Regions from separate parts of the Ensifer canadensis genome, predicted to be linked through region 1. Evidence: predicted binding sites of a transcription regulator. Region 1 holds the regulator's gene; each other region holds the start of a gene.
The links. The regulator LexA, encoded in region 1, represses DNA repair genes until DNA is damaged. The targets are predictions, from matches to a motif close to TGTTCNNNNTGTGTTCNG.

Region 1 (10,346 bases):
TTCAACGAGCGCTTTCTTCAACGGCGCATCGGTTCCTATTCCGCTCGGGTCGTAGCGGCGATTCCAGAACACGGTCGTCGCGCCCGATTCCCGCGCTATCTCGGCGATCACATCCAACGGCGCACCGGTCCGCAGGATAAAGTCGGAGCCGTGTGCCCGCAGCGATGCCCGCAATGCCTGGAGCGAATGGTGCAGCCACCAACGCTGCGCGCCACCAAGCGGCCCATTGCCGCTTTCCTCCGGTTCATTGATGTAGATCGGAATCACCGGTCCACCCGTCTGCGCCGCGGTGGCAAGTGCCTGATTGTCTTGAAGGCGCAAATCTCGACGAAACCAGACCAGAATCGGCGTTGTGGGATTTGCGCTCATGACATTCCCGGGGGCGAGGAAGGAGGAAGGCGTCGCCGGCACCATAGCCGCAAAATGAAAAAGAGCCATTCGGGCGTTACCGCGAATGGCTCTTTAAAAACTGGCTCCCCGGGCCGGATTCGAACCGGCGACCTGTCGATTAACAGTCGAATGCTCTACCGCTGAGCTACCAGGGATCATCTGCGCGGCGTGTCCTGCAGAAGTGAGGCTGCTAATACAAATGCTTTTCCGATTTGCCAAGCTGTTTTTTTAAAAAAAGTGAGAAGTTTTGTTGCGAGCCTGTGGAGAAGCCCCCAATTGTGGGAAAGGCAGCCGGATAGGGAATGATGCATAAAAACAGAAAACAGACGCATTTCGGCATAGACCCGCACACACGGCAGATCGTGCTTGGCAAATGGCGCCTGAGGCTGCCGGAATCACCACTGCTGCGCATGCTGGTTGGCGGGCTGCTGATATTCGGCGGCTTTCTCGGCTTTCTGCCCGTGCTCGGATTCTGGATGGTGCCCTTGGGCTTACTCATCCTCTCGCACGATATTCCTTCAGTACGCCGCCGCCGCCGAAGGTTCGCAGTCTGGTGGGCGCGCCGACGCAACGGGACGGGGTCTTCGAAGGAACGATGATTCTTTCGCGAGGGCGATCCTCGCTTCGACAGGGCGCCACAAGCTCACGCTACACGGAAGCCGAGCCTATTCGGCTCCTTCGTCGGCGACGATGTGGCGGCGGCTCCAATCGAATAAAAGTCATGGACCGCCGCGTCCTCCCGACCGACTTGTGCGCAAACTCCCGCATTCGGGCTGTCGTTGAAAACCATTCGGCAACGGATCGGCAGCATAATGCCGCCCGGATTAAGGATGGGGCGGAATGGCTAAGACCACGACAAGCCGCGGGCGTCGCCGCGGCAGCCGGACAAAGAAAAAGGGCGGAATGCTGCCCTGGTATCTCGCCGCGGTGCTGACAGTCGGCGGCGTTGTTGCGTACGACCACCGTGGACAGTTGCGGGATCTGCCGGGCGTTTCGGATGTGTTCGCATCGGCGCCCAAGTCGACATCCACATCCAGGTCGGACGATCGGCCGAAGGCGCAGGCCCGTGTCGCCATGCCCTCGGCTACGCACAAGACGAAGCCTGTCGACGGACCGATACCCGCAGTCAATGTCGGGTTGGCCGCACCGACACCCGTCGAGCGCCCGATCGCGCAGCCCACGGCCGTCGAGCCCCAGGCGAATCAGTTCTATTTCTGCGGTACCCGCAACGACAATTGCGTCGTCGACGGCGGAACATTCCGCTACCAGGGCGAGGAGATCCGTGTCGCCGACGTCGATGCACCGCGAATCAAGCAGGCGAGTTGCGATAGCGAACGTGCCCGCGGCTTCTACGCCAAGCAGCGATTGCGCGAGTTGCTGAACGCCGGCGAGTTCAGGCTGATCGAGGCCATCGGCAGGAGCGACGACAAGAACAGCGAAAAGCTGCGCGTGGTGATGCGCGACGGCCGCTCTCTCGGCGCCGTGCTCGTATCGGAGGGCTTGGTTCGGCCCTGGAAGGGACAGCCCAAGCCCTGGTGTTAGACGGTGCTCGGCGTCATCAGAGAGAATGATGAGGGCCGGAAGCGTGTAGCCGTCTAAGTTATCCACCGAGCGCGATATCAATACCGATTATCAACCCCAGAGCCGATAGTGCCAGAAAGAACACAACAAGAGAGCTTGCTAGAAGCAGCTTGATGGGATTGGCTCGGAAATCTGCCTTAAGGTTCGGGAAAATTGGCGACATGTCCAATCGGCCGGTCACCGCGAGCTGGAATAGACGCCAGATTGCGACCGCAATGCACATTCCACAGAAAACTACCGTCAGTATGAGCTTGGGTAGATGATCAACTCTGGATTCAACGTCCAATTCCCTGAAGAATCTTGGTGCAAGGTAGCTTTACCGTGAAACGGTGTACAAGGTAGCAGCGCCCCGCGACGTCGGAAGAAGGGTTGGACGGAAGATTCGGGCCGTCTGTCGAAATGGTAAATCCATCCAATTGCCTCGTGTCGGACGCTGCCGTATAGCGCCCGCCGCCTGTCGTCGAAGGGGTTCGCGGCGATCCGTTATGGGGCCGGATCGGTAAGCCTGTGGAAGAGTTGGAGAAAGATGGAATTTCAGAAATGCCTGAGGACGTTTTTCAGAAATCCCCTCTTGCGCTCTTTCTATATTCATTCTAAACGCTCGCCACGACTTGATAATCTCAGTCGATGAGGCCTCGTGGCGGAGTGGTGACGCAGAGGACTGCAAATCCTTGTACCCCGGTTCAATTCCGGGCGAGGCCTCCAAAGCCACCCCTAAGTAGTTGAATTAGTTTCGCTATTTGGACTGCAGGATTTCATCTGCTGCCACACATTCCTCTTGGTGTGGCAATTGGTTCCCGTTATCTCCCTCTTCGACGTTCGATCCAAGCAGCAGATTGCCGATTCCATCCCCATTGCTTCTGGCAACACTCTGCCTCGTCAAGCGCGCCCGTTCGCGTTCCGCGAGTAGATCTTCGACGTCTTGGCGGCGCAACGAACGCCCCCCTCATTCAGGGTGCAGCAGTTTGAACGGCTGCGGCCGGCGTCCTGCCAGCCGCGCCTGTCGTCACTCCGCCGGGATAAACTTGAGCGTTCCTGCGAGCCTTGGGCCGGTCGATCCCTTCGTGTCCATCGGGTGGTTGATGCCGTCGTTCACCGGTAGCTCCTCGAAATCGAATGGGCTTATGCCTTCAAGGCACGCGGCGTTGACGCCGTAGAAATCCGGGTTCGCGCGCGGCTTGTGGAATGTGTAGATGCCGCACTTCGAGCAGAAGTAATGCTCTGCAGCCTTCGTGTTGAACTGATATTTGGTGAGTGCCTCGCCGCCGGAGAGAACCGTGACCCCGTCCTTGGCGGCAGAGACGGCAACCGCGCCCTTCAACTGGCAATAGGAGCAAGTGCAACGGCGGGCGGTGCGGAGGCCGCTCTTCAGTTTCACATTGAAGCGAACCGTTCCGCAGTGGCAGGCTCCGTCAAGGTTCTGAACATCGAGATTCATCCAATCATCCATCTGATTTTGAAGCGCATTTGATGAGCTTTCTTATGAGGTGGGTTGCTTGTGCTCAAGCGCATTCGGGGGCAGTCTCAATCCAGAGGACCGCACTCCCGTTGAGGCCGTTCGTTGTAGGGCCATCAGCCGATTGGGCTCAGGCGCGGGGTACGAGGCGTCTCGTCGCGCATCGGGCACATATTCAGACCAAGTGCCCGATACGTGCGCCAGCACGCTTTCGTGCTCCACGTCGGGGACGTTCCGCGGCCCGAGCCGATGCGTCGCAAGAGCGCTCGGCCAACGGATCGTGCGGAGAAAAAGCCTACGGCCGTTCGCATCCGTCCTGCATCATCCGCGCGAGGAGCGAACAGTCCGCGTCGCACCGTTGCCTTTCTTGGGTACGAACCTAGTTACCCATACCGTACCCAAGCGAGGAATTGCTGAATGAACCGTAATGGGCTCTATCTGATCATTGCCATGCTCGCCGTCGCCGTCATTGGTCTCGGCGCCTATGTCTACCGCGAGGAAACAAAACCGACCGGCGTAGAGATCAAGATTGGCCAGGACGGGGTTTCCGTTCAGGAGAATTGAGCGCCATCGGCCACACGCTCAACAGGTTTGGCAGCGGCGAATGCCGCTGGCGGTCGACGCCCCACGCGAGGTTCAAGGCGAACGCAGATCCGAAGGCGGTCGAAATACCGGCCATCGGTGGCGTAAGCGGCCGCGTGCTCGTTGCGAGCGTCAACGAAAGTGTGACGTAGATAGGGCGGCGAGCGCGTGATTCAGCCCCTCGCACGATGAAAGCAACAAGTCACCCAGCGCCTGCGCGATTGGCTAAAGCGGTTCTCCGTCAATAGCAGCCCGATTGTCGAATGTGAAACGCTGTGCGTGCCTGCGCAAAGGACATGCTGCCGGCACGCAGGTACGGTTTTCGGGGGGCAAGGAACATGGGCCAATGCGGCGCGTCCAACACGCGCAGCGAGGCTGCCCGCATCGCAGCCAACCACTGTTTTCAAAGCGCAATTCGACCGGGCTGCGCTTGCCCGCCAGTTTGCGAACGTCCGCAGTCGCCAACGACATGGCCTTGCGAGGACGCGCCCCGAAATGGTGATTCGGTCACTATTGTCAGTGCTGAAAATATTGTCTCTAGACAGAACTGGGAATGAATATCCCAACAGCGCGACCCGTATAGGTAGTGTCAAACAAAGCCAACAATGGAGGAAAAGACATAAAATGAAATATAAGATCGCCCTGACTGCTCTTGCCATTCTTGCCGTAACGACGGCCACCGCAAGCGCTGAGGATCTCGTCTTTCAGCTTAAGAACAAGACGAATGCCGTTTTGACGAACTTCTACACATCGCCGGTCGGTGTTGATCAGTGGGAAGACGACGTCTTCGGGCGGCAGGTGCTTAATCCGGGCGAAAGCATGGAAATTACCATCGCCGACGGACGTGATGTCTGCAAATACGACATGCGCTTTGAATTCGAAGAAGGTTCCGGTCTCGACACGACTGAAGACAAGCAGGATCTCTGCGAGTTGGGCGAGTACTCGATTCACGAGTAAAATCCGTCGAGCGTGAAAAACACTCGATCCGAAAATCTCCGTCTCGCTACCCTATGTGGCGAGACGTTGAAGTAAGAGAGCGGCTGGCCGGCATGAAGGCGGCTAGAGCGTTTCCGGTTTAAACGGAGTCACTAGGCGCTCTATCTATTTGTTTTTACGCATTTCCTGGCGGAAAACCGCTCCGCACTTTTCCTCGAATTGCGCTGGCGTGAGACGGGCTTAGTGGTAGCGGCGGATCAAGCCGACGAGCTTGCCCTGAATCTTGACCCGGTCAGGCCCGAAGATGCGCGTCTCATAGGCCGGGTTGGCGGCCTCTAGAGCAATTGAAGCGCCCTTGCGCCGGAAGCGTTTCAACGTTGCTTCCTCGTCATCGACTAGTGCCACGATGATATCGCCGGGATTGGCCGTGGTGGCATTGCGGATGATCACCGTATCGCCATCGAAAATGCCGGCCTCGATCATCGAATCACCCTTCACTTCAAGGGCGTAGTGCTCGCCGCTGCCGATCATATCGAGCGGCACGGTAATGTCGTGGGTGTTGTTCTGTATCGCCGAGATCGGCACGCCGGCGGCAATGCGGCCCATCACTGGAACCGACACGGAGCTGTTGTCGGCAACCGGCAGCGTTTTCGCCGCGGGGGCAGGGGCGGGCGGTTTGCCAAGGCTACCCTCGATGACGCTCGGCGAAAACCCGCGACGGGGCTGCGCGCTCGCAGCATAGGCTTCCGGCAGTTTGATGACTTCGAGCGCTCGGGCGCGGTTGGGAAGCCGGCGTATGAAGCCGCGTTCCTCGAGCGCTGTGATCAGCCGGTGAATGCCCGACTTGGATGCCAGGTCGAGTGCATCCTTCATCTCGTCGAAGGACGGCGGTACACCGGACTCCTTCATTCGTTCATGGATGAAAAGAAGCAATTCCTGTTGCTTGCGGGTCAGCATGGCAAGTCGCTCCAGAGGCGTGAAACAAATCAAGAACAGACACTATCTGTTCCATATGTGTTCCGCAAGTGCCTAAAATTCTGTGAATGTTGGTTCAATCAAGCGCAGATTGACCAACTCGTCGCTGCACGCGCCGCGCGAGGCTGATATGCCTCCTTCCGTTTATGGAATGAGGGTTTAATGACGAAGCTGATTCAAATCTTGCTGACCATCGTTGTCGCCGCGACCGCGATCCTTGGGTTTCGCTGGTATCAATACGTGGATAACAAGCAGAGCCCGTTTGACGAAGTTGGTATCGCGTTGAATGCGGCGATGCCCGGGCCGCTCAATCAATGGGGTTGTGACCGGCTGAAGCTGACATTTGGCAACGGACACCCGCCGCACGGTTGCGCCGCGGCCGATGGGACGCAGTGGAAATAGCCTGCCATCAAGGGATCAGCAGAAATATCGATGGGCGATCTGCTAGAGGAGGCCTGAATCAGGCCGGCTGCGTCGCGGAGCAGGCGTCCTCGAATTCCTTGACGGTTTCCGCGGAGTTGTCCTCCGGCAGCACAGCGTCGGCCGCTTCGGTCGCGACCGGCGTGTCGCCTTGATAGACGAAGGACTGGATGTAGTAGGCGATCGTTCCCTTCCAAACGTTCCGGCCGTCTATCTGCTGGCAGGGCACGGCCGTTTCGAAGTCGGCTTGCAGGTCGTCGACCGTGGCAGCGCTGAGGGCGATGTTAGGCGATGCGATAATCGAGGCGATAAGCAAGGCTGCAAGCACGGTGAACGTCCACTAGATCAGAGGTGGCGGCGATGGTTTGGTTAACGATGTGAACCGTGCTTTCGTTCCGAAGTCCAGCAAGCATGCCGGGCACTGTGCCGTGTTCAACAGTTCTTTGCGAAAGGCGAGCACTGGTGCTCAAGCTGTGGCAATGAAGGCACAAAGATTGGCGTGAGGTGCGTTGGCGTTTTCGATTTTCCGGCGCCCGCCTCAAAGCGTGGCGCTGGCAGCTGATCAACAATACCCGCCGCAAATGCTTCCGATGATGTTGGACGCCGTAATGGAGTGCGAGTGGCCAGCGGCATCCGCCTGTAGCGATCTTCGCATCTCCAGCCAAATACATACGACGTTCAAACGCGCTACGAAACCGGCATCTGACCGCGGGTGCTCGACCAGTCGCGCCGGGATGTCGCGGAGACGTTGCGCACCCCAGTTCGACTGGCCACTGACGGATATCTCTCTCGTGTCGTTAGTTCGAGAGGTTAAAGCCGACCGTCTTACTTCTTGTCTTTCTTGCCCAGGGAGAAACTGCTGCCGGCCAGCTTCACCTGTGAGCCTTCCGTCACAACGGCGGCTTTGACAGTCTTGTCCTTCTTTGGCTTTCTAACCTCGCGGTTACTTCGCACTTGACCTTTTGCCATGATCGTCTCCAATGAAAGAACACAAGGGGCGAAACGCCTTCGATTGGCGGCTTTTCCTTGGGTTCGGTTGGTTATTGATCGGCATTTTCGCCGATCGGCTAAATCTCTTCCTTCCGCGCGACAGGCATCTGCCGTTCGGTTCTTGAACCAGTCTCCAATGCGTGACCCTGATGCCGTGCTGGCTTCGGTCACAGAGTGGCGTTCGGCTCCCGGCTTCCCATTCTCCTTGAGGAGCGCAGCCCAGTCCTGCCGGGCTCGCTAGACGACAATCAGGACAGCCGGGATATCGTCGACGCGCCTTCCGTGGTGCTGGTGCCGCGCGGCTCGTAAGCGCGCTGGTCACGCAGGATCTGGAAGGCGATCGTCAAAAGCTTGCGCGCGATCGCCACACGCGCCTTGTTGGTTCCTCTGATCTTCAGATGCTCGTACTGGTCATGAAGTTGCGCATCGCTGGCGATGGCGGGGGTGACGGCTTCGACGAAAGCCCAGCGCAGCCACTTGTTGCCCTGCTTGATGATCTTGCCGTGAAAGGTCTTGCCGCCGGAGGAATAGGTCGAGGGCACCAGTCCGGCATAGGCGGCGAGCTTCTTCGGATTGCGAAAGCGGGATACATCGTCAATCTCCGCGTCGATCAGCCGGGCGAAGAACTCGCCGATGCCGGGGATCGTCTTCAACAGCTTGACGTTGGCATTGGCCTTGGTCATCGCCCGGATCGTTGCTTCCGACTGCTTGATCCGCACGTCAATGTCGCCGATGAAGGCGAGGCCACGGTCGATCTGGATGCGGTCGATCTCCGAGACGTTGACTTGCGCCAGCTGGACGCGGCCGGCCTTGCCAAACAGATCCCCGAGCTTCTTCAGCTGTGCCGTCTGCTCCGGATAGCGATCAAACACCGTGACAATGCGGTTCTTCGTCATCGTGCGCAGCCGCACGTAAAACATCCGCTCGCGCAGGGCGACGCGCAGGTCTCTTGCTCGTTCGCTGGGCGCCCAGGCCTCCGGCACCAGGTCGGCCCTGAGCAGATGCGCGAGCACCGTCGCATCGATCTTGTCGGTCTTGATCTTGGCGTCGGCAATCGCCTTGACCTTCAAAGGATGGGCGAGAACGACATCATCGCAAATGTCGTCGAGCCAGTCGTACATCACCATCCAGTTGCGCGTCGCCTCGACCACGGCATGCGAGTTCTCGCGGTAGCGTTCGAGAAACCCACCGAGCGACTGGCGATCGTTCTTCACCCGGCCCGATCTGAGCGTCTTGCCGCTGCTGTCCTGCACCACCAGATGACTATAGGATTTGTGGTAGTCGACGCCGATATGGTAATCATAAGAGGCAGTCATGCTTCCAACTCCCTTGTTGAGATCTTCGAAACCCCAATAAGGTAAGCCGAAAGGCCGGAAGCGTGACTGTCCCTCGATCATCACCTGCATCTCAATGGTCCGTTCTCTCCTGGGACGCGGCTGCTTTCATGCCACCTCCTTGGAAGGTGTGCCGGGGAACCCTGCATGGGCGCCGAATGCCGGCAAACCAGCCTGCATTGATACCGCCGTAAGTCAATGACGGTGCCGGTGGATCACTGTTTTGCCGGCGTTGCGTCGCGCATTCGTGCCCGGTGTCCGGGCACTGCGATGATAACGTCGCTTCGGTCACTTACCGTTGCGCCCCTGGGATGCTGTCGCAGGCCCTATGACGGCAGCAACTTCGGTTATCTTGTTCGCCGGAAATCCGGCGCGTTCCGAATGTTCGCGAATGACGTCGGCGCTTGATGCCTCGTGGACGCAGTAAATCTTGTCGCCGGCGACATAACTGGTGATCCATGTATATGGTACGCCAAGATCGGCGACGACAGCATTGGATTTTGCCGATAATGCGCAAAGGTCGTCCTGGTTGAGCTTGTCGGCCCCTGGGACGTCGCGTTCAATGATGTAGGTGGGCATCGTTCAGTTCCTCGGTTGTTGGAGGACTGAATATCAAGAATATCTAATATAATTGAAGTCAATACTTTCCACCGGTGATGCGGCGATTCACGACGATTTCCCTGGAAGTATAGGATCAAGCAGCGGAAGGGGCTCCACCGGGACTGGCGTCCGATCAAACGATGGGCGCCTGTATCGCCCCGCGATCACAATATCTCGCGGCCAATAGCTCTATGCGACTGAAATCGCGCGGCCGGGGATGGGAGCGCGCGATGCGCTCCGTCCGACACGCGTATACTAGCGCAAGTTAGTAGCTGAGCCGGAAACCGCCGGGACTCGCCGCAGACGGATCGGGTACAGGTGTTGGACCTTGCCACTGCGCATAGGTCGTGTTGCTGCCGCCGGTGCTTGCGCATCCGGCAAGCGCAAGAAGCGCGAGAAAAGCGGCTGTCGTCAAATATTTAAGAGGCATGGTTTTCTCTAGTTCTGGGAGATCGCCCAGGGCTCGATGGGCCGGAATCAGACTTTCCCTCAAATTATCTGGGATGGCAAGCGGGTCGAGCCACCGCCTTGCAAGCGCCGTCAATGCTGCGGCTATGATCGGGGAATACTCGCAAAACTTGTATGCGTTCGCCGCCAAAGCATTCACTTGGCGACCGAGCGCAATAATGGGTGGCGAAAAATGAGACAGCCATGGCGGAGGAGGTGGGATTCGAACCCACGGTGCGCTTTCACGCACGCCGGTTTTCAAGACCGGTGCCTTAAACCGCTCGGCCACTCCTCCGGGCAGGGCGTTATTGCGCGAAGCCTTGCTGCTTTGCAAGATTTAACATGCGTGGGCGGAAAGATTTTCTTGGCGCATCCGCTGCCCATTTTGTCCGGGTAACCATTCGTAAACCATAACTGGAGATTTCGAGCCGTCAGCCATTCGTCGGTTCGCAATTTTGCCTTGTTGCTGTCATGATTAATCGACTGTTCCGTTTCGGGACGCCGAGATTTCCGCTGGGGGCACGAGTGGAAGGTTTCGAGTACGGCTTATTCGAATGATGTTGTGGGACAGATGACATCCAGTAAAAATGCGGCATATCTGATCAAGGGACTGCGCCTTGCGGCGGTCCCTGTGC
Region 2 (10,346 bases), 950 kb from region 1:
CCGGCACGGCTCTCGGCCTCGGCAACATCTTCGGCAGCTACCTCTCTGGCGCGCTGCGCAACCCGTCGGCTGCTGACGGCCAGTTCGGCCGCCTCGTATTCGGCTTCGCCGTTACGGAAGCTCTGGGCATCTTCTCGCTGCTCGTAGCCCTGCTCCTCCTCTTCGCCGTCTAATAACGGCTGGAGTTTCGGCCGCGACCTGTCAAAGGGTCGCGGCCGCGCATATTCTTGAGTGCACCTGGAGGTGAGCATGTTTGTGACCGCGGCCTATGCCCAGCAGTCAACCACCACTGAAGGCGCCGAAGCACACGATGCCGCTGCGGCCGGTGAGGTGCACACCGAAACGGGTGTGGCCCACGAAGGCGAGGCTGGCTCCGGCGTGTTCCCGCCCTTTGATTCGACCCATTTCGCATCGCAGCTGCTCTGGCTCGCGATCACGTTTGGCCTCTTCTATCTCTTGATGTCGAAGGTCATCATTCCGCGCATCGGCGGAATTCTTGAAACCCGTCACGACCGCATCGCTCAGGATCTCGACGAAGCGTCGCGCCTGAAGGGCGAAGCTGACGCTGCCATCGCATCCTATGAGCAGGATTTGGCAACTGCCAAGGCCAAGGGTCATCAGATTGCAGACGGCGCGCGCGAAGCTGCCAAGTCCAAGGCTGTCGCCGACCGCAACGCTGTCGAAGCCGATCTTTCCAAGAAGATCGCCGCTGCGGAAGACCGCATCGCCGACATCAAGGCCAAGGCACTCGCAGACGTCGGCGCTATCGCCGAGGAAACTGCAACGGCCGTCGTCAAGCAGCTCATTGGTGGCACCGTCACCAAGGCTGAGATCGTCGCTGCCGTCAAGGCATCGGCCGTTAACTGAGGAGCACTGAACCATGCATCTTGATGCGACCTTCTATGCCCTCGTCGGCTTGATCCTGTTCTTCGTCCTGATTGCCTACCTCAAGGTTCCGGGCATGATCGGCAAGGCGCTCGACGGACGCGCCGACAAGATCGGCAACGAACTGGCGGAAGCCAAGCGCCTGCGCGAAGAAGCCCAGGCCCTCGTTGCCGAATACCAGCGCAAGCGCAAGGATGCCGAAGCGGAAGCTGCCGGTATCGTTGCCGCTGCCCAGCGCGAAGCAGAAATGCTGACCGCCGAAGCCAAGCAGAAGACGGAAGAATTCGTCACCCGCCGGACCGCGCTGTCGGAACAGAAGATCAAGCAGGCCGAAAGCGACGCGATCAACGCCGTTCGTTCGGCTGCCGTCGATCTGGCCATCAGCGCTGCCGAAAAGATTGTTGCTGCCAAGGCTGACGCCGGCGCCCAGAGCGAGCTGTTCAAGAAGGCACTTGGCGAAGTCAAGTCGCGCCTGAACTAAGCCTCGGCTGCAAGATACGATTTAAAGGCCCCGCCACGTGCGGGGCTTTTTGTTTTTGGGATAGCCTTGGGTGATGCGTGCGAGCGCCAGTTCGGGATGTCTTCCGTGACGTCCGGAACCTGTTTGGGCTCGATAAGGGGGGAAACCCCGCGGAACGCCGGCCGATGGTCAGGGGCGGGCGGCGGATTACCGCAGATGCGGTGACCGGAGCGGCTCGGCAGGGGGCGGAGACATGGCTACAGCAAAGCCTGCCGCGTCACCGCTCGTCTGTCTCCGTCTATGACGCGCTGCGCCGTCAAGCGCACCTTCCGGGGGGGCCGCCATCGGCATCGGTTTGTGTCGATCCAGACGGCGAGGTTTCAACGATGCCGAACGTCAATCCTTGCGCAGCGGACGGAAGCTCATGCGATGCAGCGGGCAGGGGCCCTTGGCATCGATTGCCTTGCGATGCACCACTGTCGCGTAGCCGGCATGAGCCGCAAAGCCGTAGCCGGGGTGAGCGACATCGGCCCGTTCCATCATCCGGTCGCGCGTCACCTTGGCAACGATCGATGCCGCGGCGATCGAGAGCGAGCGGGCGTCGCCCTTGACCACCGCCTTGGCGTGACAGCCAAGACCGGGCGGAACATCGCGGCCATCGACCAGCACGAAACGCGCGGTCAGGGACAGGCCGTCGACGGCCCGTCGCATCGCCTCGAGGCTTGCCTTGCGGATATCGATGGTATCGATCGTGGTGGCCGAGGAAGAGGCGATGGAAACGGTGGCGGTTGCCAGGATCTCATCGAACAGCCGTTCGCGCTCAGCGGCGCTCAATTTTTTGCTGTCGTTCAGGCCTTCGGGGATGGCATCCGGGTCGAGGATGACCGCGGCGGCAACGACGGGTCCGGCAAGCGGCCCTCGGCCGGCCTCGTCGGCGCCAGCGACCGGCCAGGCGCCGTCCCTTCTGGCAGCCAGTTCAAAGCTGAAATCGGGCGCAAGGATAATATCCGGGAAAAGGGGAGAATCGGTCGATCTGCGATGTGACATGCGGCGAAACTCGCATGATCGACCGATTCTCTTCAAGTCCCCCGATCTGAGTGCGGCGGCAGCCGGGGGGTATGCCAGCGTCATCCTGATGAGGCACGGAGGAGACGCCGGAATTCAATTCTGTCGCCGCGCGCCAGATATGACGCGCGAGGGACGCTGCTCGCATGAACTTGCGCCGTGACCTGCTTCCCAAATCGCAGCCGATCCAGGGAACCGGGCGTCTCAAGACCGATGCCTGCCCATTCCGGCCAACCATTGAGGTTATTTTGCCTTCAGGCCACACCTCGCATTCCTGACCTGAGCGGTCGAAAACTCCACTTCTCCAGCGACATACGCAATACCGATTGCCGCTAGGGCGTTCCGATTTAGACGGAATCGCGGAACGCTCTATCTCCTTGTTTTTACGCATTTCCTGACGGAAAACCGCTTCGCACTTTTCCTGGAAATGCTCTAGAGCAGCGATAGCTGGACGCCGGTTCCGAGTGGCGGCACGAAAATGTCGTCGCGCAACTGTCGACGATTGAGGTTGAGACCGAGGCGTTTGGCCGCAAGTTCAAACCGGCGGCCGATCTGCCAGGCATAGGGACCGGCGCCCTTCATGCGCTTGCCGAACTCGGCGTCATAATCCTTGCCGCCACGCATCGAGCGGATAAGCGACATGACGTGCCGATAGCGGTCCGGATAGTTCCGCAGCAGCCAGTCGCGAAAGAGCGGGCTGACCTCCAGCGGCAGGCGCAGCAGCACATAGGTCGCTTCCAGCGCTCCTGCCGATCGGGAGGCTTCCAAAACCCGTTCGATCTCATGATCGTTGAGGGCCGGGATGATCGGCGACACCAGCACGCCGGTCGGAATGCCGGCTTCGGTGAGGGCGCGCATCGCTTCCAGTCGTTTGGAAGGGGTCGAAGCACGTGGCTCCATCGTACGCGCCAGCTTTCGGTCGAGCGTCGTCACCGAAATGCCGACCCGTGCAAGTCCCTTTTCTGCCATCGGTGCAAGCAGATCGATGTCGCGCGTCACCATCGCCGACTTCGTCACGATCATGACAGGATGGTTGGCGGCCTGCAGCACTTCGAGGATCTGGCGCATGATCCGCCATTCCTTCTCAATCGGCTGGTAGGGATCGGTGTTGGTGCCGATCGCAATCGGCCTCACCTTGTAGTCCGTGCGGGCGAGCTCGCGCTCCAGCAGGCGTGGGGCGTCGGGCTTGGCAAAGAGCTTCGCCTCGAAATCGAGGCCGGCCGAAAGCCCCATATAGGCATGTGTCGGACGGGCAAAACAATAAATGCATCCATGCTCGCAGCCGCGATAAGGGTTGATCGAGCGATCGAAGGAAATGTCGGGAGAATCGTTGCGGCTGATCACCGAGCGCGGCTTTTCCACCTGCACCTCGGTCTTGAAGGGAGGCAGGTCCTCAAGGCTCTCCCAACCGTCGTCGAAGACCTCGCGCGCCTGCGGCTCAAAGCGGCCCGACATGTTCAGTCCGGCACCCCGCCCGCGGCGACGGTCATTCTCGATCCTGAGACCGGTCCCGCTCATCAATGCTTCGGCAACCTCTGCCGTGTTGGCGGGTGCAAGCGCACCCTGCCTGATCTGAGACAGCTCTTTCATCGGAATCTCCGAGGGATCACCCGTTTGATCCCGTTTTGTTCTGATTATTTTCCTATCGCGAAAACAAGAACAATTCAAGAACAAAAATCGCGCGTGCTGAAACGAGAGCGACCGGCATGACTTGGCGATCGGACAAATCGCGGGCGCGGTCATGCCACGCGGATGTAGCATTTTACGCTGCAATGCGGTAGGAACAGCTATGCTGACGATCATCATGGAAACACGTGACAACGAGGCGGAACTGGCACAGACGCTGTCCGTGCTCGTGGCAGGCGCCGTCGAAGGTTTGGTCAGCGATGTCATCATCCTCGATCATGGCTCGAAGGACGGGTCGGTGCGCGTGGCAGATGCCGCCGGCTGCCGTTTCTGCGTCGATTGGGATCTGGGCGAAATCGTGTGCTCCGCGCGCGGCGAGTGGCTGATGCTGCTTGAGCCCGGTGCTCGGCCGATAGGGCGCTGGGTGGATGAGCTCGTCGAGTATGTGTCGCTTCACAAGGGGCCGGCCCGTTTCTCGCCATCGCGAATGCACCGCAAGCCGTTGCTGCATCGTCTCGCGCGGCGCGTAAAGCCGCTGGAGGCGGGCTTCCTCGTGCACAAGCGCGACGCCTTGGCGATCGCGCGCGGGAAGATGCCGCTGGGCGAAATGACGAATATCCGCGCCGTTCGAAAGCTTGCGACGGAGCTTGTCCCCGCCTGGGTCGCCGTTGACAGCAGGCAGAGCGCCTAGAGTAAATTCGCTCCAACAAAAAAGGTGCCTGTCCTGCGGACGGCACCTCCAAGCGGCTACCAAATTTCCTTGCTAGCAAAGTCTTGTCCGAGCGACCGGGCGAGCCGCGCGTCGTATGTTTTTGTTCCCATCGCTTGGGGGGACATCGGCGATGGGCCGTCTTTGCTCCGGTCGAAGGATTTGCTCGGATCTCGTTGCGATCCCTCAATGCGAGCTGACGTTGGAAGCTGTAGCAGGCGGTTGCGGGTTTCGCAGTTCCCCAGGGAACAGGCTTGTCTCGCGGCACAATTGGGTCGCCGATTGAGGCGTCAGCCCCGTTTCAGATGCTCGTCGAGCCGCGGCATGATCTCGACGAAGTTGCACGGCATGTGCCGGTAGTCGAGTTGTTGCTTGAGAATGCCGTCCCAGGCATCCTTGCAGGCCCCGGGGGACCCCGGCAGGACGAAGATGAAGGTGGCGTTGGCGACACCGCCTGTCGCGCGCGACTGAATCGTCGAGGTGCCGATCTTCTCGTAGGAAATCCGGTGAAAAACTTCGGAGAAGCCATCCATGCGTTTCTCGAACAGCGGTTCGAGCGCCTCCGGCGTGACGTCGCGGCCGGTGAAGCCTGTTCCGCCGGTGGTGATCACCACGTCGATTGTCTCGTCGAGCGTCCAGGCCTCCACCTGATCGCGGATCCTTTGCCGATCGTCCGGCACGATTGCGCGTGCCTCCAGACGATGACCGGCGTCGCGCACCCGCGCCTCAAGCGTGTCGCCGGATTTGTCGTCGGCCAGCGTGCGCGTGTCGGACACTGTCAGTATGGCGATGCCGACGGGGACGAAAGGGCGATTGTCATTGATCCCGGCCATTCTATTTCCCTCTGCCCACGGTTCTGCCGGCGAGAACGTACCATTCAGGATGGGCGGCAGAAAGAGTGTAGGCGGCGCGCTGCGCGCTTTCGTCGCTGTCGAACAGGCCGAAGCAGGTGGCGCCTGAACCGGACATCCGCACCAGCGCGGCTCCGGTTGTTGCCAGCGCGCCGGAGACGTCGGCGATTACCGGCTGCAGCCGGCGCGCCGGCGGCTCCAGGTCGTTGCGCATCGCCGCCATGGCCGAAAGCCAGGCCGCAGGGGAGCCGAGGCCATCCGGGATCACAAGCGGTGGGTTGTTCTTCTTTTCCAGCGTCCGGAAGATCACCGGCGTCGAGACCGCGACCAGAGGATTGACCAGCACGATCGGGAAGGAGGGAAGCTCAATGGCAGGGGTGATCTCTTCGCCGATGCCACTGGCAATAAGCGACCTGCCGTCTAGGCACATTGGCACGTCGGCGCCGAGTTTCAGCGCCAAGGCGGCGAGCAACGCCGGTTCGATGCCGGTCTTCCAGAGGTCGAGAAGGCCGCGAAGCGTTGCGGCCGCATCGGCGGACCCGCCGCCGATGCCCGAGGCGATGGGCAGGTTCTTTTCGAGATGAATGTGGACCGGGCCGGTGTCGACGCCCTGCGATGCCAGAGCCTGGCGCAGCAGGTCCCGCGCCTTGAGCACGAGATTGCCATCCTGGTCGTCACCCGTCGTCGACAATTCGGCGGCGAATGGCCCGGACAGAGTGAAACGGTCCTGCTCCGACGGAGTCAGGCCGATCCGGTCGCCGCGATCGGCAAAGGTGACGAGACTTTCGAGAAGATGGTGGCCGTCGGCCCGTTGGCCGACGACATGCAGTGCCAGGTTGATCTTGGCGGGCGCCGCCCGTGTCAGCGCGAAGCCCGCAATCTCGCCTTGAAGCATGCTGTGATCAGGACTTCTTGTCCGGCGCAGGCGCCTCCGGGGTGACCTTCTTCGGCGCTGTTTCCTTGGCGTCGGCAGAGGCCGGAACCACTTCCTTAAGCGCCGGCAGGCCGTTTTCGATCTTGGCCTTGATCTTCGGGATCTCTTCCTCTTCGGGCTTCAGCTCAAGCGTCTGGGTCCATTGGAACACGGCTTCCAGCTTGCGGCCGACGCGCCAATAGGCATCGCCGAGATGGTCGTTGATGGTCGGGTCGCCGGCCATCAGCTCGGCTGCCTTTTCAAGCTCGACCACCGCATCGTCGAAGCGGTTCATGCGGAAATAGGCCCAGCCGAGCGAATCGACGATGTAGCCGTCGTCCGGCTTCAACTCGACCGCCTTGCGGATCATGTCGAGCCCTTGTTCCAGATTGATGTTCATGTCGACCCAGGAATAGCCGAGATAATTCAGCACCTGCGGCTGATCCGGGTTGAGTTCCAGGGCCTTGCGGAAGCTCGGCTCGGCCTTGTCCCAGAGTTTCTGGCGCTCATAGGCGATGCCGCGCTGGAAGAACACGGTCCAGTCGCTGCGCTTCGGCACAGGGCCGATCGCGTCGACGGCGCGGTCGTAAAGCTCGCCCATCTCCTTGTAGTCCTTGGCATCGGAAAGCACGCTGCCATAGGCGAGATAGTTGCGGATATTCTTCGGGTCGACGTCGATCAGCGCCTTCAAGTGCTTCTTGGCTTCATCCACCTTGCCGATGCTGGCAAGGCTGAGGCCAAGCTGCAGCTCGGACAGGCGGCGCATCGGCGAAGCCTCGGGCACGCTCTGGTAAAGCTCGATCGCTTCCTTCGGCTTTTTCAGGTTCTCGGCGATGCCGGCAAGCATCACGAGAATGTCGGCGCTGTCAGGGTCGAGACGACGCGCCGTCTGCAGATAGAGCGAGACGATGTCTTCGGCGCCTTCACGGTTGAGCGCGCCGCCGATGGAAAACAGCACGGCTGCCGCACCCTGCGATGCGTTCTTAACCTGCTGCTCCTGGGGTAGGCCGGTCTCGATGTTTTTCCGAAGTGCCTCGAGCGGGGTGTAGTTGTTGACCATGTTCTCGCCGACGGCGACCGTGTCGAGCGCCTTCTGTTTGTTGCCTTCGCGCGCCTCGAAGCGCGCCAATGCCTCGACCGCCCGCATGAACGTGTCAGGCGCAGCACTGCCGCCTTCGCGATCGAGGATCGCGTCGTTGAGCTTGGCGCGAGCGGTGGCCTTGTCACCGGAAGCGATGGCGATCGCGCCGGCATGATAATTCTTGAATACGCGGAACCAGTCCGGTCCTTCGAGACCGTTGACCTGCGCCAGCGCCTCTTTGGGCTTGCCCTGGCCGAATTTGGCCCAGGCCGAAAGCAGGCCGTTCATCAGCCGGTCGAGGTCGTTCGGGCCCTCATAGTTCAAGAGCTTCTGCGCGTTGCGGTATTCGCGCTTGCGGATCGCCTCGATCGCACGGATGACGGTGGTGATGCGCTCGACAGCGGGATCGGATTTCAACTGCTCGGCGATCTTGGCGCCATCGTCGAACTTGCCGGCCATCAGCAGGGTGATCATCAGCCGCTGCTTGACTTCGTTGTTGTTCGGCTCGAACTGCAGGGCGATGCGGTAAAGCTCGTTGGCTGCGGCAAAGTCACGGTCCGTGTCGGCCGTGCGGGCAGCCAGGAACGCACCTGCAAAGGTGTTGACGGACGTGATGTCGAAAGGCTCGGTCTCTTCGACGGCGGCCTTTTCCTCGGCGAAAGCCTGGTAGCTGCCGCTGACCGAGGCAAGAGCTATCAGTGCAGCGCCGCTGAGAAGGCGGAGGATCGTCTTTTGCCGCATGTCAAACCTTTCATTGCCGATCTCTCGGCCTTGCGCACGACTGAGGGTTGTTTTGGAATCAGCCACGTGTTGCCTGGCACAACTCTTGAGGAACAGAATGGCTTTTTTGGCGCAACGCGGCAAGAAATTCCTCTTGGATGTCCAGGTTCGGCCGGGCGCGCGCGTCAGCTGACCCGGTCGATGCAGAAGTCGATGACCTCGACCAGCGCCGATTTCCACGGCGAAACCGGGAGCGGTGCCAAGGCATCGCGCGCGATCGTGCCATAGTGCTGGGCACGGGCGATGGTATCGCTTAAGCCCCCATATCGCTTGATCAGGCCGAGCGCCTTTTCAAGGTTGGCATCGCTGCTGTCGCCGCCTTCGATCGCCTGACGCCAGAAGGCGCGGTCCTCCGGTGTGCCGCGACGATAGGACAGGATCACCGGAAGGGTGATCTTGCCTTCGCGGAAATCGTCGCCGACATTCTTGCCGAGATCGCTGGCAGAACCGCCATAGTCGAGCACGTCGTCGACGAGCTGGAAGGCGAGGCCGAGATTCATGCCGTAGGATTTGAGCGCATTGCGGTCGGATTTGCTGGTCTGGGCGACGATCGGCCCGACTTCTGCGGCCGCGGCGAACAGCGCTGCGGTCTTGGCGCGGATGACCTGGAGATAGTCGTCCTCGGTCGTCTCCATGTTCTTGGCGACGGAAAGCTGCAGCACCTCGCCCTCGGCGATCACCGACGCAGCGGTCGACAGCACGTCGAGCGCATCGAGCGAGCCGACATCGACCATCATGCGGAAGGCCTGGCCGAGCAGGAAGTCGCCGACGAGCACGCTTGCCTGGTTGCCCCAGATCGTCCGAGCGGTGGATTTGCCGCGGCGCAGGTCGCTTTCGTCCACGACATCGTCATGCAGCAGCGTTGCCGTATGCATGAACTCGACGCTGGTGGCGAGCTTGACGTGAGCGTCGCCCTCGTAACCGAACATCGCGGCGGAGGCGAGCGTCAGCATCGGTCGCAGGCGCTTTCCACCGGAGGAAATCAGGTGGTTGGCGACCTCAGGAATCATCTGGACGTCGGACCCGGCCCTCGACAGGATGAGCTGGTTGACGCGTTCCATGTCGGGAGACGTCAAGTCAACGAGCGGTTTCACGGACGCCAGTTTGTTTTTGCTGTCTTCCAGCGGTATCACTACGCCCAACACCGGGACTCCTGTTTTCATTGTCGCTTTCGACAATAGGAAGGGGGGGCACGTGCGGCAAGAGGCGAATTGTCCCGCTTGCTGAAATAGGACAGGAAAAACCGCTGGATGAAGGAATTGATCCGCACCAACGACGTCGTTCTGCTCTCTTTTGCCGAGAGCTTGATGAAGGACGCCGGTATCAACAGCCTGATCGCCGATCAGGGCATGAGCATTCTGGAGGGATCGCTGGGCCTGCTGCCGCGCCGTTTCCTCGTGCCGGACGACGATGCCGATGCCGCGCGCCGCATCCTCGTCGAAGCGGGGTTGGAAGCGGAGTTGCGGGCATGATCAGCGGTTCGTCGGCGCCTATGTGTGACGATCGGCCATGAGCGAAGGACCTATGACGCTTGTCGAGTCTGAGACGGTCGATGCATTCCACCGCGGCAGGTTCCATGTCGTGCAGCCGCTGGGGCAGGGACATCGCTCCGGCATGGATGCGATGTTGCTCGCTTCGCTGGTTGCTTCTGACCGCGCCTGCCGTGTGGCCGACCTTGGCGCCGGAGCGGGTGCGGCCGGCATGGCGGTCGCCTCGCGGCTCGATCTGGCCGAGGTCGTGCTGGTGGAGCGTTCGCCGACCATGGCGGCGTTTGCACGCCGAAGCCTCGCGCTTCCCGAAAACGGGCGTTTCGCCGAGCGGGTGTCGGTGATCGAGGCGGACGTTGCGCTTACCGGCAGGGCGCGCCGTGCCGCCGGCTTGCCCGACGATGCCTTCGATCACGTGATCATGAACCCCCCTTTCAACGATGCTTCCGACCGCCGCACGCCGGACAGCCTCAAGGCAGAGGCGCATGC
Region 3 (10,346 bases), 150 kb from region 1:
GTTCGACGTCGTCGCGACGCACGAGCACCAGGCGACGGCGTGTGTCGACAGCGGCCGCATCGAGCACAGCGAGGCGAGGCTGCCTGTTCTTGCCGCCGCGAATGAAGGGCGACGACGGCCTGTTGCGCATGATCCAGAGCACGGCCACGAGGCACAGAAGCCCGATCGCAACGGCGCCGGCGGCGATAATGAATCGGCTACCGTTGTCTCCGACGATCGTTTCCATCATAGGCTGAACTCCTTAAAGCCTTTCGAGTGGCAGTATTTGACGGCTTTTTTCGGGCTTGGACAAGCACTTCGCCGACATTCCCTGTGAATTGACCGCTGCGCTTCCGCACAGGTGCTTTTTGCTGTTATCTCTGATCGTTAAAGATGATTCCTATCCGAATGATCGAGGGCGTGTCGGGATTGGCCGATTTCACCTGGCGGATTGCGCGGATGCCGGCCGGAGCGCCGGACCGTATCGGCTATGTGCCGGGCGGTATTGGCGGCAGATGAGGACCCGATGACGAAAATGCGGCAGTCAGGTGACTACCAGATGCCGGTTGTTGACCGTGGCGTCAGGCCGGGAACCGTCATGCGGATCGTCCTGCTTGCGATCGTTCTGACCGTCTCTGCGATCGCCTTCGTGATCTTCAAGAACGAGTTGGACAACGAGATCGTGCTCGGCATCCTTGGCGTTCTTGCCATGGTCGGCATCTTCTTCCTCGTCTCGTCGGTCATCGGCTTCATCGAGGTGATGCCGCAATCGCGGCCGGACGAACTGGCGCGCGCCTTTCTCGACGCCCATGAAGACGGCACGATCGTCACCGACCGCAAGGGCCGCATCATTTACGCCAACGCCGCCTACGGCGCGCTGACCGGCGCGAAGAATTCTGCCGGCATCCAGTCGCTCGAAACGATCCTGTCGCGAAACCGCGAGGCGACCGAAGCGATCTACCGCCTCACCAACGGTCTGCACGAAGGCAAGCAGGGGCACGAGGAGTTTCGGCTGTTGAAGCCGCTGGCGACCGGTGCTGCGTCCAGCGGCTCTGGTGCCCACTGGTTTCGCTTGAAGGCCCGGGTGTTGCCGCTCGAAGATAGTGACCGCAACCCGCTCTATCTCTGGCAGATTGCCGACATCACCGCCGAACGTGACGACCAGGAGCGGTTCTTCAAGGAACTGCAGAACGCCATCGATTATCTCGACCATGCTCCGGCCGGCTTCTTCTCCGCCGGGCGCAAGGGCGAGATCTTCTACATCAACGCTACCCTTGCGGATTGGCTGGGCATCGACCTGACAAAATTCCAGCCGGGCTCCATGAGCATCGGCGATCTTGTCGCCGGCGAGGGGTTGACGCTGGTGCAATCGGTGCAGGCGGAGCCAGGCCTGAAGAAGACCAAGGTGCTGGATCTCGATCTGCGCAAGTCCAACGGCCAGAGCCTGCCGGTGCGCATGGTGCACCGCGTGTCGTCGGCACGCGATGGCGCGCCCGGCGAAAGCCGGACCATCGTCATGTCGCGCGACGGCGGCGAGGACGAGGATCAGTCGGCGTCGAGCGCTGCGATGCGCTTCACCCGCTTCTTCAACAATACGCCGATGGCCATCGCCTCGGTCGACGGCAACGGTCGCATCCTTCGCACCAATGCGCCGTTCCTCAAGCTGTTTTCCGGCCTTGTCTCCCAGGACGATGTCGAGCGTGGCGCGCTGATCGAAACGGTGGTGCATCCGACGGAAAAGGGCCGTCTGCATGAGGCGCTTGCCGCCGCCAAGGATCGCCAGGGCGATATCGCGCCGATCGACGCCTTGCACCCGGCCGATGGCGAGCGGCATTTCCGCTTCTATATCAATGCCGTCATCGACCAGAGCGATCAGGCTCCGGAAGAGGCAGCGATCATCTACGCGCTGGAGATTACCGAGCAGAAGGCGCTCGAAAACCAGATGGCGCAGACGCAGAAGATGAATGCGGTCGGCACGCTTGCGGGCGGCATCGCGCACGATTTCAACAACGTGCTGACGGCGATCCTGCTGTCCTCCGACCACCTGCTTTTGTCGGCGCGACCGGCCGATGCGAGCTTTGCCGATCTGATGGAGATCAAGCGCAACGCCAATCGTGCGGCGGTGCTCGTCAGGCAGTTGCTCGCCTTCTCGCGCAAGCAGACCATGCGGCCGACAGTGCTGAGCATGACCGACGTGATCGGCGACCTGCGCATGCTCGTCGATCGCATGACCGGGACCAACGTCAAGGTCGAAGTCGACTACGGGCGCGATCTCTGGCCGGTGCGCACGGATCTCGGCCAGTTCGAGCAGGTGCTGCTCAACCTTGCCGTCAATGCGCGCGATGCCATGCCGTCAGGCGGCATCATCACGCTTCGCACGCGCAATCTGCCGGCAACGGAAATCGCGGCCATTGGCCGGCGCGAACTGCCGGAGGAAGATTTCGTCATGGTGGAGGTTTCCGACCAGGGAACCGGTATTCCGCCAGAAATTCTCGACAAGATCTTCGAGCCCTTCTTCACCACCAAGGAAGTCGGCAAGGGCACGGGCCTTGGTCTTTCGATGGTCTACGGCATCGTCAAGCAATCCGGCGGCTACATCTATCCGGAATCCGAAGTCGGCAAGGGAACCACCTTCCGCATCCTGCTGCCGCGCCATATCGACATTCCGGAAGCCGCGGGTGAACCGACGCAGGGCGCATCCAATGGGGCGGTGACGCTGCCGCCGGCTGAAGCTGTCGCCAAGCCAGTCGCCAAGACCGAGGAACCGACCGATCTCACCGGTGATTCAGCCGTCGTCCTCCTGGTAGAGGACGAAGAAGCGGTCCGCCGCGGCGGCAAGCGCATGCTCGAGACCCGCGGCTATACCGTGCACGAGGCAGGCTCTGGCGTCGAAGCACTCGAGATCATGGAGGAGCTCGATGGCGCCGTCGATATCGTCGTTTCGGACGTGGTGATGCCGGAAATGGACGGGCCGACACTCTTGACGGAGCTGCGCAAGAAGTACCCGGACCTGAAGTTCATCTTCGTCTCGGGTTACGCGGAAGATGCCTTCGCCCGCAATCTTCCTGCCGACGCCAAATTCGGCTTCCTTCCGAAACCGTTCTCGCTGAAGCAACTGGCCGTGGCCGTGCGCGAGATGCTGGACTCCTGAGGCGTGCGCGAAACTGCGCAGTGCATTGAGCGAATCTGAGAAATCGCGGCGCGCATTTCGGCGCTCGCCAAGAATTGCAGTCCAACAAAAAGCCCGACGCTTTCGCGCCGGGCTTTTCTCTTATGATCTTAATGTCAGTCGACTACTTCGCGGTCAGCGCCACAGCGATTTCGCCGGCGAGGCGGGCATTGTTCTCGACCAGCGCTATGTTGGTTTCGAGGCTGCGGCCCTCGGTCATGTGGAAGAGGTTGTCGAGCAGGTACGGGGTGACCTCCTTGCCGGAAATCTCATCGCGTTCGGCGTTGTCGAGCGCGCGGCCGATGTAGATTTCCATCTCCTCGCGCGCGATCTCGCTTTCGGCCGGAACCGGGTTCGCGATCAGCATGCCGCCATCGACGCCGAGCAGTTCGCGCATGTTCTGGAAGTTGGCGATTGCCGCTGGGCTGTTGAGCATCAGCGGGCTCTTGAGGCCCGAATCGCGCGACCAGAAGGCCGGGAACACGTCGCTGTCATAGGTCACAACAGGCACGCCGCGGGTTTCGAGGACCTCGAGCGTCTTCGGAATGTCGAGGATGGCTTTCGCGCCGGCGCAAACGACGATGACGGCCGTGCGTGCCAGTTCGTCGAGGTCGGCGGAGATGTCGAAGCTCAGCTCGGCGCCGCGGTGCACGCCGCCGATGCCGCCGGTCGCAAAGACGCGGATGCCGGCGCGGGCAGCGGCGATCATGGTGGCGGCAACGGTCGTCGCGCCGGTGCGGCGCTCGGCGATGGCAAAGGCGAGATCGGCGCGCGATACCTTCATCGCGCCTTCGGTCTTGGCCAGCTCTTCCAGCTTCGCATCGTCAAGGCCGATATGCAGAACGCCGTGAATGACGGCGATCGTCGCCGGAACGGCACCCTGGTCGCGGATGATCGCTTCGACGCTGCGGGCCATGTTGAGGTTGCCCGGATAGGGCATGCCATGGGTGATGATCGTCGATTCCAGTGCCACGATCGGCGCGCCGCGTGCCTTGGCGGCTGCAACCTCGTCGGAATATTCCATCGGCAGGAAGGGGGAAGCGGGTTTGGTCATGGTTTTTCCTTGGGAGTTCGGCTGGCGGCGTTCATGCCAGCATTTGAGGTGCCGGCACAAGGGCCAGTGCCTGTTCGAGGTTGGCCTGCGACATTTGTTCCGAGGCGGCCAAGGGAGAGCGAAGCGTAATGCCGGCGGCGGCAATGCCGCGCCGCAGGCATTCCGACAGATCATGGCCGGCAAGACGGGCGGTGAGGAAGCCTGATGCCAGGGCATCGCCGGCGCCGGTAACATCGGCGAGCTCCGGCAGGGCCGGCGGCGTCGCGACGCAGACGGTTTCGCGATCGAAGGCGACGACCGCTCTGCCGCCTCGGGTAACGACGCCGCCATTGAGCCCGGCGGCGCGCAAAAGCGGCGGCCAACCCTCAGCATCCGCCGCATCCTTGCCGGTGAGCGCCCGCGCCTCGGCCTCGTTCATGAACAGGAAGCTGAGCCTGACCAGGCTCGGCTGGAATCGGATCACCTTTGCCGGCGATACGGCGATACCGGCGACAATGCGCCCATCCGTCGACGCCGCCGCTACGAGGGCGGCGATGGTTTCTTCGGGCAGGTTCGCATCGGTCAGCACCAGCCGGCTGTCGGCGATGGCATCGCGCAATGCGCGCCGCTGCAACTGGCGCGGCGAGAACATCCGGTAGAGATCCATGTCGGCAAGGGCGATCACCAGGTTGCCGTCATTTTCAATGATCGCAGTGTAGCTCGGCGTCTGGCGGTCGAGAAAGGTGAGGGGATTGTCGATGACGCCGGCAGCCGCTGCGGCCGCCGTCACGATGTCGCCAGCAGCGTCACCACCGCGCGTGCTGATCATCCGGACGCTATGACCCAGTCGTGCCAGGTTGCGCGCAGCGTTGAAGCCGCCGCCACCTGCCTCTTCGAACCAGGTGCCGGGGTTGCTCGAACCGGGTGCGGTCGTGCCCGAGATGCGGCCGCGCCGATCGATATGAGCGCCGCCGAAGACGGCGATTTCGCCTTCCTTCATGAATGTTCCTCTGCTGTCTATCGGCCGAATCGGATCGGGAGGGTTCATCGTCTCAGGGTGCGCCTGGCGCTGCCAAAAAAATTACGCAGCAAAGCGTGAACATGAATCGAACACAATCCGAATAATTCCTATTTTTCAATGTCTTGTCCTGCTCTTGCAAAAACGGAACAAAACATGTACAAAAACTCGTGCGGCGGCTTCATTGCCTCGGTAGCTTCAATAACCTAAAGGTGGACCAAATGGCACAAAACTCTTTGCGGCTCGTAGAGGACAAATCGGTGGATAAAAGCAAGGCACTTGAAGCGGCACTTTCCCAGATCGAACGGTCGTTCGGCAAGGGATCGATCATGAAGCTCGGTGGGAAGGACAGCATCATCGAGATCGAGACGGTTTCGACCGGCTCTCTCAGCCTGGACATCGCACTCGGCATTGGTGGCTTGCCGAAGGGCCGCATCGTCGAAATCTATGGTCCGGAAAGCTCGGGCAAGACGACGCTGGCGCTGCAGACCATCGCAGAAGCACAGAAGAAGGGCGGCATCTGCGCCTTCGTCGACGCCGAACACGCACTCGACCCGGTTTATGCGCGCAAGCTGGGCGTCGATCTCGAAAACCTGCTGATCTCGCAGCCCGATACCGGCGAACAGGCGCTCGAAATCACCGATACGCTGGTACGCTCCGGGGCGATCGACGTTCTCGTCATCGACTCCGTCGCAGCGCTCGTGCCGCGCGCCGAAATCGAAGGCGAAATGGGCGACAGCCTGCCGGGCATGCAGGCCCGTCTGATGAGCCAGGCGCTGCGCAAGTTGACCGCCTCGATCTCGAAGTCGAACTGCATGGTGGTCTTCATCAACCAGATCCGCATGAAGATCGGCGTCATGTTCGGTTCGCCGGAAACGACGACGGGCGGCAATGCGCTGAAGTTCTACGCCTCCGTTCGCCTCGACATCCGCCGTATCGGTTCCGTCAAGGAGCGCGAAGAAGTCGTCGGCAACCAGACGCGCGTCAAGGTCGTCAAGAACAAGATGGCGCCTCCCTTCAAGCAGGTCGAATTCGACATCATGTATGGCGAAGGCGTCTCGAAGACCGGCGAACTCGTCGATCTCGGCGTCAAGGCTGGTATCGTCGAGAAGTCCGGTGCCTGGTTCTCCTATAACAGCCAGCGCCTCGGCCAGGGTCGCGAGAACGCCAAGTCGTTCCTCAGGGACAATCCGGACCTGTCGCGCGAGATCGAGACGGCTCTGCGTCAGAACGCCGGCCTGATCGCCGACCGGTTCCTCGAGAATGGTGGTCCGGAACCCGACGACGGCGACGACGCTGCCGAAGCATAAGCAGCGAGCCGAGCTTCAAGCTTTCAAAACCGGTCGCCTTCATCGGCGGCCGGTTTTTTGCTGCCGTCTGGACAGCATGATACGCGAACGATAAAAGCCTGTGGTTCCGGCGACCGAGGGCGTTGGAGGGCGCAGCCGTCAGCGATGGCCGCGGGGTCGAAGGATAACGGCGAGTGGCGCGGCAGATGCCGGGGCCTGGGCCTGAATTGGTGCACAGATAGGACGCAAGATGAGCGGCGTGAATGAAATCCGGTCGACGTTTCTCGACTATTTCCGCAGGAATGGTCATGAGGTGGTGTCGTCGAGCCCGTTGGTACCGCGCAACGACCCGACGCTGATGTTCACCAATGCCGGCATGGTCCAGTTCAAGAACGTCTTCACCGGGCTTGAGCAGCGTCCCTATTCGACGGCCGTGACGGCGCAGAAATGCGTGCGCGCCGGCGGCAAGCACAACGACCTCGACAATGTCGGCTACACCGCGCGCCACCACACCTTCTTCGAGATGCTCGGCAATTTCTCCTTTGGCGATTACTTCAAGGAAAACGCTATCGAGCTTGCCTGGAACCTGATCACCAGGGAATATGGCCTCGACGCCAAGCGCCTGCTGGTCACGGTCTATCACACCGACGACGAAGCCTTTGGCCTTTGGAAAAAGATCGCCGGCCTTTCCGACGACCGCATCATCCGCATCCCGACCAGCGACAATTTCTGGGCCATGGGCGATACCGGCCCTTGCGGTCCTTGCTCGGAAATCTTTTACGACCACGGCGACAAGATCTGGGGCGGGCCTCCTGGTTCTGCCGATGAGGACGGCGACCGCTTCATCGAGATCTGGAACCTCGTCTTCATGCAGTACGAGCAGATCACCAAGGAAGAGCGCGTCAACCTGCCGCGTCCGTCGATCGACACCGGCATGGGCCTCGAGCGCCTGGCAGCCGTGCTGCAGGGCCAGCACGACAACTACGAAATCGATCTCTTCCGCGCATTGATTGCCGCGTCTGAAGAAGCAACCGGCGTCAAGGCCGAAGGCGACCAGCGCGCCAGCCATCGCGTCATTGCCGACCACCTGCGTTCGTCCGCCTTCCTGATCGCCGATGGCGTGCTGCCGTCGAACGAGGGCCGTGGTTATGTGCTGCGCCGTATCATGCGCCGCGCCATGCGCCACGCGCAGCTGCTCGGTGCCCGCGATCCCTTGATGTGGAAGCTGCTGCCGGCGCTCGTCGGCCAGATGGGCCGCGCCTATCCGGAACTGATGCGCGCCGAGGCGCTGATCTCGGAGACGCTGAAGCTCGAGGAAACCCGCTTCCGCAAGACGCTGGAGCGTGGCTTGAACCTCCTGTCCGAAGCCTCGGCCGACCTTTCCGAAGGCGATCAGTTCAATGGCGAAACCGCCTTCAAGCTCTACGATACCTACGGCTTCCCCCTCGACCTGACCCAGGATGCGCTGCGCGCCAAGGGCATCAGCGTCGACACCGACGCCTTTACGACCGCCATGGAGCGGCAGAAGGCCGAAGCCCGCGCCAATTGGGCAGGCTCCGGCGAAGCGGCAACCGAAACCATCTGGTTCGAGCTGCGCGAAAAGCACGGCGCGACCGAGTTCCTCGGTTACGATACGGAAGTTGCCGAAGGCGTCGTCCAGGCGATCTTGCGCGATGGCGCTGTCGCTCAGTCGGCCACCAAGGGTGAAGCCGTCCAGATCGTCCTCAACCAGACGCCGTTCTACGGCGAATCGGGTGGACAGATGGGCGATACGGGGACGATCACCACCGACGGCGGCAAGCTTGTTGTGACCGACACGCAGAAGCGCGGCGAGGGCCTGTTCGTTCATTTCGGCGTCGTTGCCGAAGGCACGATCAAGACCGGCGACGCGGCCCAGCTCGAAGTCGATCATGCCCGCCGTTCGCGCCTTCGCGCCAACCATTCGGCCACCCATCTGCTGCATGAGGCGCTTCGCGAGGTGCTCGGCACCCATGTGGCGCAGAAGGGCTCGCTGGTTGCGCCCGAGCGCCTGCGCTTCGACGTATCGCATCCGAAGCCGATGACGGCCGAGGAGCTGAAGATCGTCGAGGAGATGGCAAACGAGATCATCGTTCAGAATACGCCGGTCACCACGCGCCTGATGAGCGTCGACGATGCGATTGCCGAAGGCGCCATGGCGCTCTTTGGCGAGAAATACGGTGACGAAGTGCGGGTCGTGTCCATGGGGCAGGGCATTCACGGCTCCAAGGCCAACCGTGCCTATTCGGTCGAACTCTGCGGCGGCACCCACGTTTCGGCAACCGGCGACATCGGTCTGGTGCGCGTCGTTTCCGAAAGTGCCGTTGGCGCCGGCGTGCGCCGCGTCGAGGCGCTGACGGGCGAGGCAGCCCGTGCCTATCTCAACGAGCAGGACGAGCGGGTGAAGACGCTTGCCAACACGCTCAAGGTTCAGCCGGGCGACGTGCTCGGCCGCGTCGAGGCACTGCTCGACGAGCGCCGCAAGCTGGAGCGCGAACTGACGGAAGCCAAGAAGAAGCTGGCGCTCGGTGGCGGCGGTCAGGCCGGATCGACCGATGCCGCGCGCGACATCGCCGGCATGCGTTTCCTCGGCAAGGTCGTTTCCGGTGTCGAACCAAAGGATCTGAAGAGCCTGGCCGATGACGGCAAGAAGAGCCTCGGCTCCGGCGTCGTCGCCTTCGTCGGCGTTTCCGGCGATGGCAAGGCAAGCGCAGTCGTGGCTGTCACCGACGATCTGACTTCCAAGGTCAGCGCAGTCGATCTCGTGCGTATCGCCTCGGCCGCCCTTGGCGGCAAGGGCGGCGGCGGCCGCCCTGATATGGCGCAGGCCGGCGGCCCTGACGGCGAGAAGGCAGCCGACGCGATCGAGGCCGTTGCCGTTGCATTGGCCGGCTAAGGACACTGCATAATTCCTCAAATCGGATGCGATTGGGGGATAAAATTATGCAGCAAGTTTAAGGTGTTACAGTGCCATTTGCGCGTCATACTTGATGCGCGGCGCTGTAGGCGCAGAAACGTGAAATTGAAAAGGGCGCCGGTTTCGGGCGTCCTTTTTTGTGATTGCGATTGCCCCCTCTGCATGCTCGCCGCAAAACTCCGCAGGATTTGTCAAAGTCGTCTATGGTCTACCGATCCGTGAGCAAAGCGCGAAGGGCTAGACATGGACGAGCGGGCGACCTGGGCAAGCTACGAAAGACGGCTGCACAGGGTGAGCGACTACATTTACGGCCATCTCAACGAGGAGCTCGATCTCGACCGTCTCGCTGAAATCGCCTGCCTGTCGCCACACCACTGGCACCGAATCTACAGGGCCGTCCACGGCGAGACGTTGGCGGCAACGGTCAAGCGGCTACGGCTGCAGAAGGCCGCCGCCGATCTCGTGCAGTCCGATCTTCCTGTCGAAGCGATCGCGCAGCGCTCTGGCTACCCCAATATTCAATCCTTCAACCGCACCTTCAAGGCCGTCTATGGACTGCCGCCGGCGCGGTATCGGAGGGAGGGCAGCCACAAAACCTTCGAAACCGCTTCATCGGAAGGAATTGCGGATATGTATGAAGTCACCCTCAAGGAGATCGACGGCTTCGATCTCGTCGGCGTCGCCCACTCCGGCTCTTATATGGGCATCGGCAAGGCATTCGAGACGCTCTACGGCACACTGATTTCGCGCAATCTTTATCGTCCGGACATGGAGATGATCGGCATCTATCTGGATGATCCGGAACTGGTGCCGGCGGACAGGCTGCGCTCCTTTGCCTGCGTCACCGCCAAGGAGACCCTGCCTGCCGATGCACCGCTGACACCCCAGACGCTCGAGGGCGGACGCTATGCCGTTCTGCGCCA

Region 2: a site for LexA is predicted at 4,066-4,083, ahead of J3R84_RS02420 (PA0069 family radical SAM protein). Genes of this name have one in related genera too.
Region 3: a site for LexA is predicted at 5,277-5,294, ahead of recA (recombinase RecA). Genes of this name have one in related genera too.

What each region holds. Positions count from the first base shown of each region.
Region 1 covers NZ_CP083370.1:1,451,083-1,461,428, forward strand. Annotated here, with positions in the region: gene J3R84_RS07155 (cryptochrome/photolyase family protein) at 1-369, opposite strand, end outside; tRNA gene J3R84_RS07160 (tRNA-Asn) at 471-545, opposite strand; gene J3R84_RS07165 (hypothetical protein) at 696-989, shown strand; gene J3R84_RS07170 (thermonuclease family protein) at 1,231-1,932, shown strand; tRNA gene J3R84_RS07175 (tRNA-Cys) at 2,603-2,676, shown strand; gene J3R84_RS07180 (GFA family protein) at 2,978-3,409, opposite strand; gene J3R84_RS07185 (hypothetical protein) at 3,845-3,991, shown strand; gene J3R84_RS07190 (hypothetical protein) at 4,634-4,966, shown strand; gene lexA (transcriptional repressor LexA) at 5,186-5,902, opposite strand; gene J3R84_RS07200 (hypothetical protein) at 6,083-6,322, shown strand; gene J3R84_RS07205 (hypothetical protein) at 6,381-6,668, opposite strand; gene J3R84_RS07210 (hypothetical protein) at 7,166-7,309, opposite strand; gene J3R84_RS07215 (IS110 family RNA-guided transposase) at 7,579-8,646, opposite strand; gene J3R84_RS07220 (DUF4242 domain-containing protein) at 8,953-9,243, opposite strand; tRNA gene J3R84_RS07225 (tRNA-Ser) at 9,917-10,006, opposite strand; gene J3R84_RS07230 (septal ring lytic transglycosylase RlpA family protein) at 10,283-10,346, shown strand, end outside.
Region 2 covers NZ_CP083370.1:502,410-512,755, forward strand. Annotated here, with positions in the region: gene J3R84_RS02400 (F0F1 ATP synthase subunit C) at 1-173, shown strand, start outside; gene J3R84_RS02405 (F0F1 ATP synthase subunit B) at 250-867, shown strand; gene J3R84_RS02410 (F0F1 ATP synthase subunit B) at 881-1,366, shown strand; gene rnhB (ribonuclease HII) at 1,742-2,392, opposite strand; gene J3R84_RS02420 (PA0069 family radical SAM protein) at 2,843-4,000, opposite strand; gene J3R84_RS02425 (glycosyltransferase family protein) at 4,200-4,727, shown strand; gene moaB (molybdenum cofactor biosynthesis protein B) at 5,036-5,578, opposite strand; gene J3R84_RS02435 (4-(cytidine 5'-diphospho)-2-C-methyl-D-erythritol kinase) at 5,580-6,491, opposite strand; gene J3R84_RS02440 (tetratricopeptide repeat protein) at 6,499-8,331, opposite strand; gene J3R84_RS02445 (polyprenyl synthetase family protein) at 8,496-9,512, opposite strand; gene J3R84_RS02450 (putative signal transducing protein) at 9,621-9,842, shown strand; gene J3R84_RS02455 (tRNA1(Val) (adenine(37)-N6)-methyltransferase) at 9,895-10,346, shown strand, end outside.
Region 3 covers NZ_CP083370.1:1,598,257-1,608,602, reverse strand. Annotated here, with positions in the region: gene J3R84_RS07895 (flagellar biosynthetic protein FliO) at 1-229, opposite strand, end outside; gene cckA (cell cycle histidine kinase CckA) at 506-3,130, shown strand; gene J3R84_RS07885 (pseudouridine-5'-phosphate glycosidase) at 3,273-4,202, opposite strand; gene J3R84_RS07880 (carbohydrate kinase family protein) at 4,234-5,181, opposite strand; gene recA (recombinase RecA) at 5,421-6,509, shown strand; gene alaS (alanine--tRNA ligase) at 6,739-9,402, shown strand; gene J3R84_RS07865 (AraC family transcriptional regulator) at 9,667-10,346, shown strand, end outside.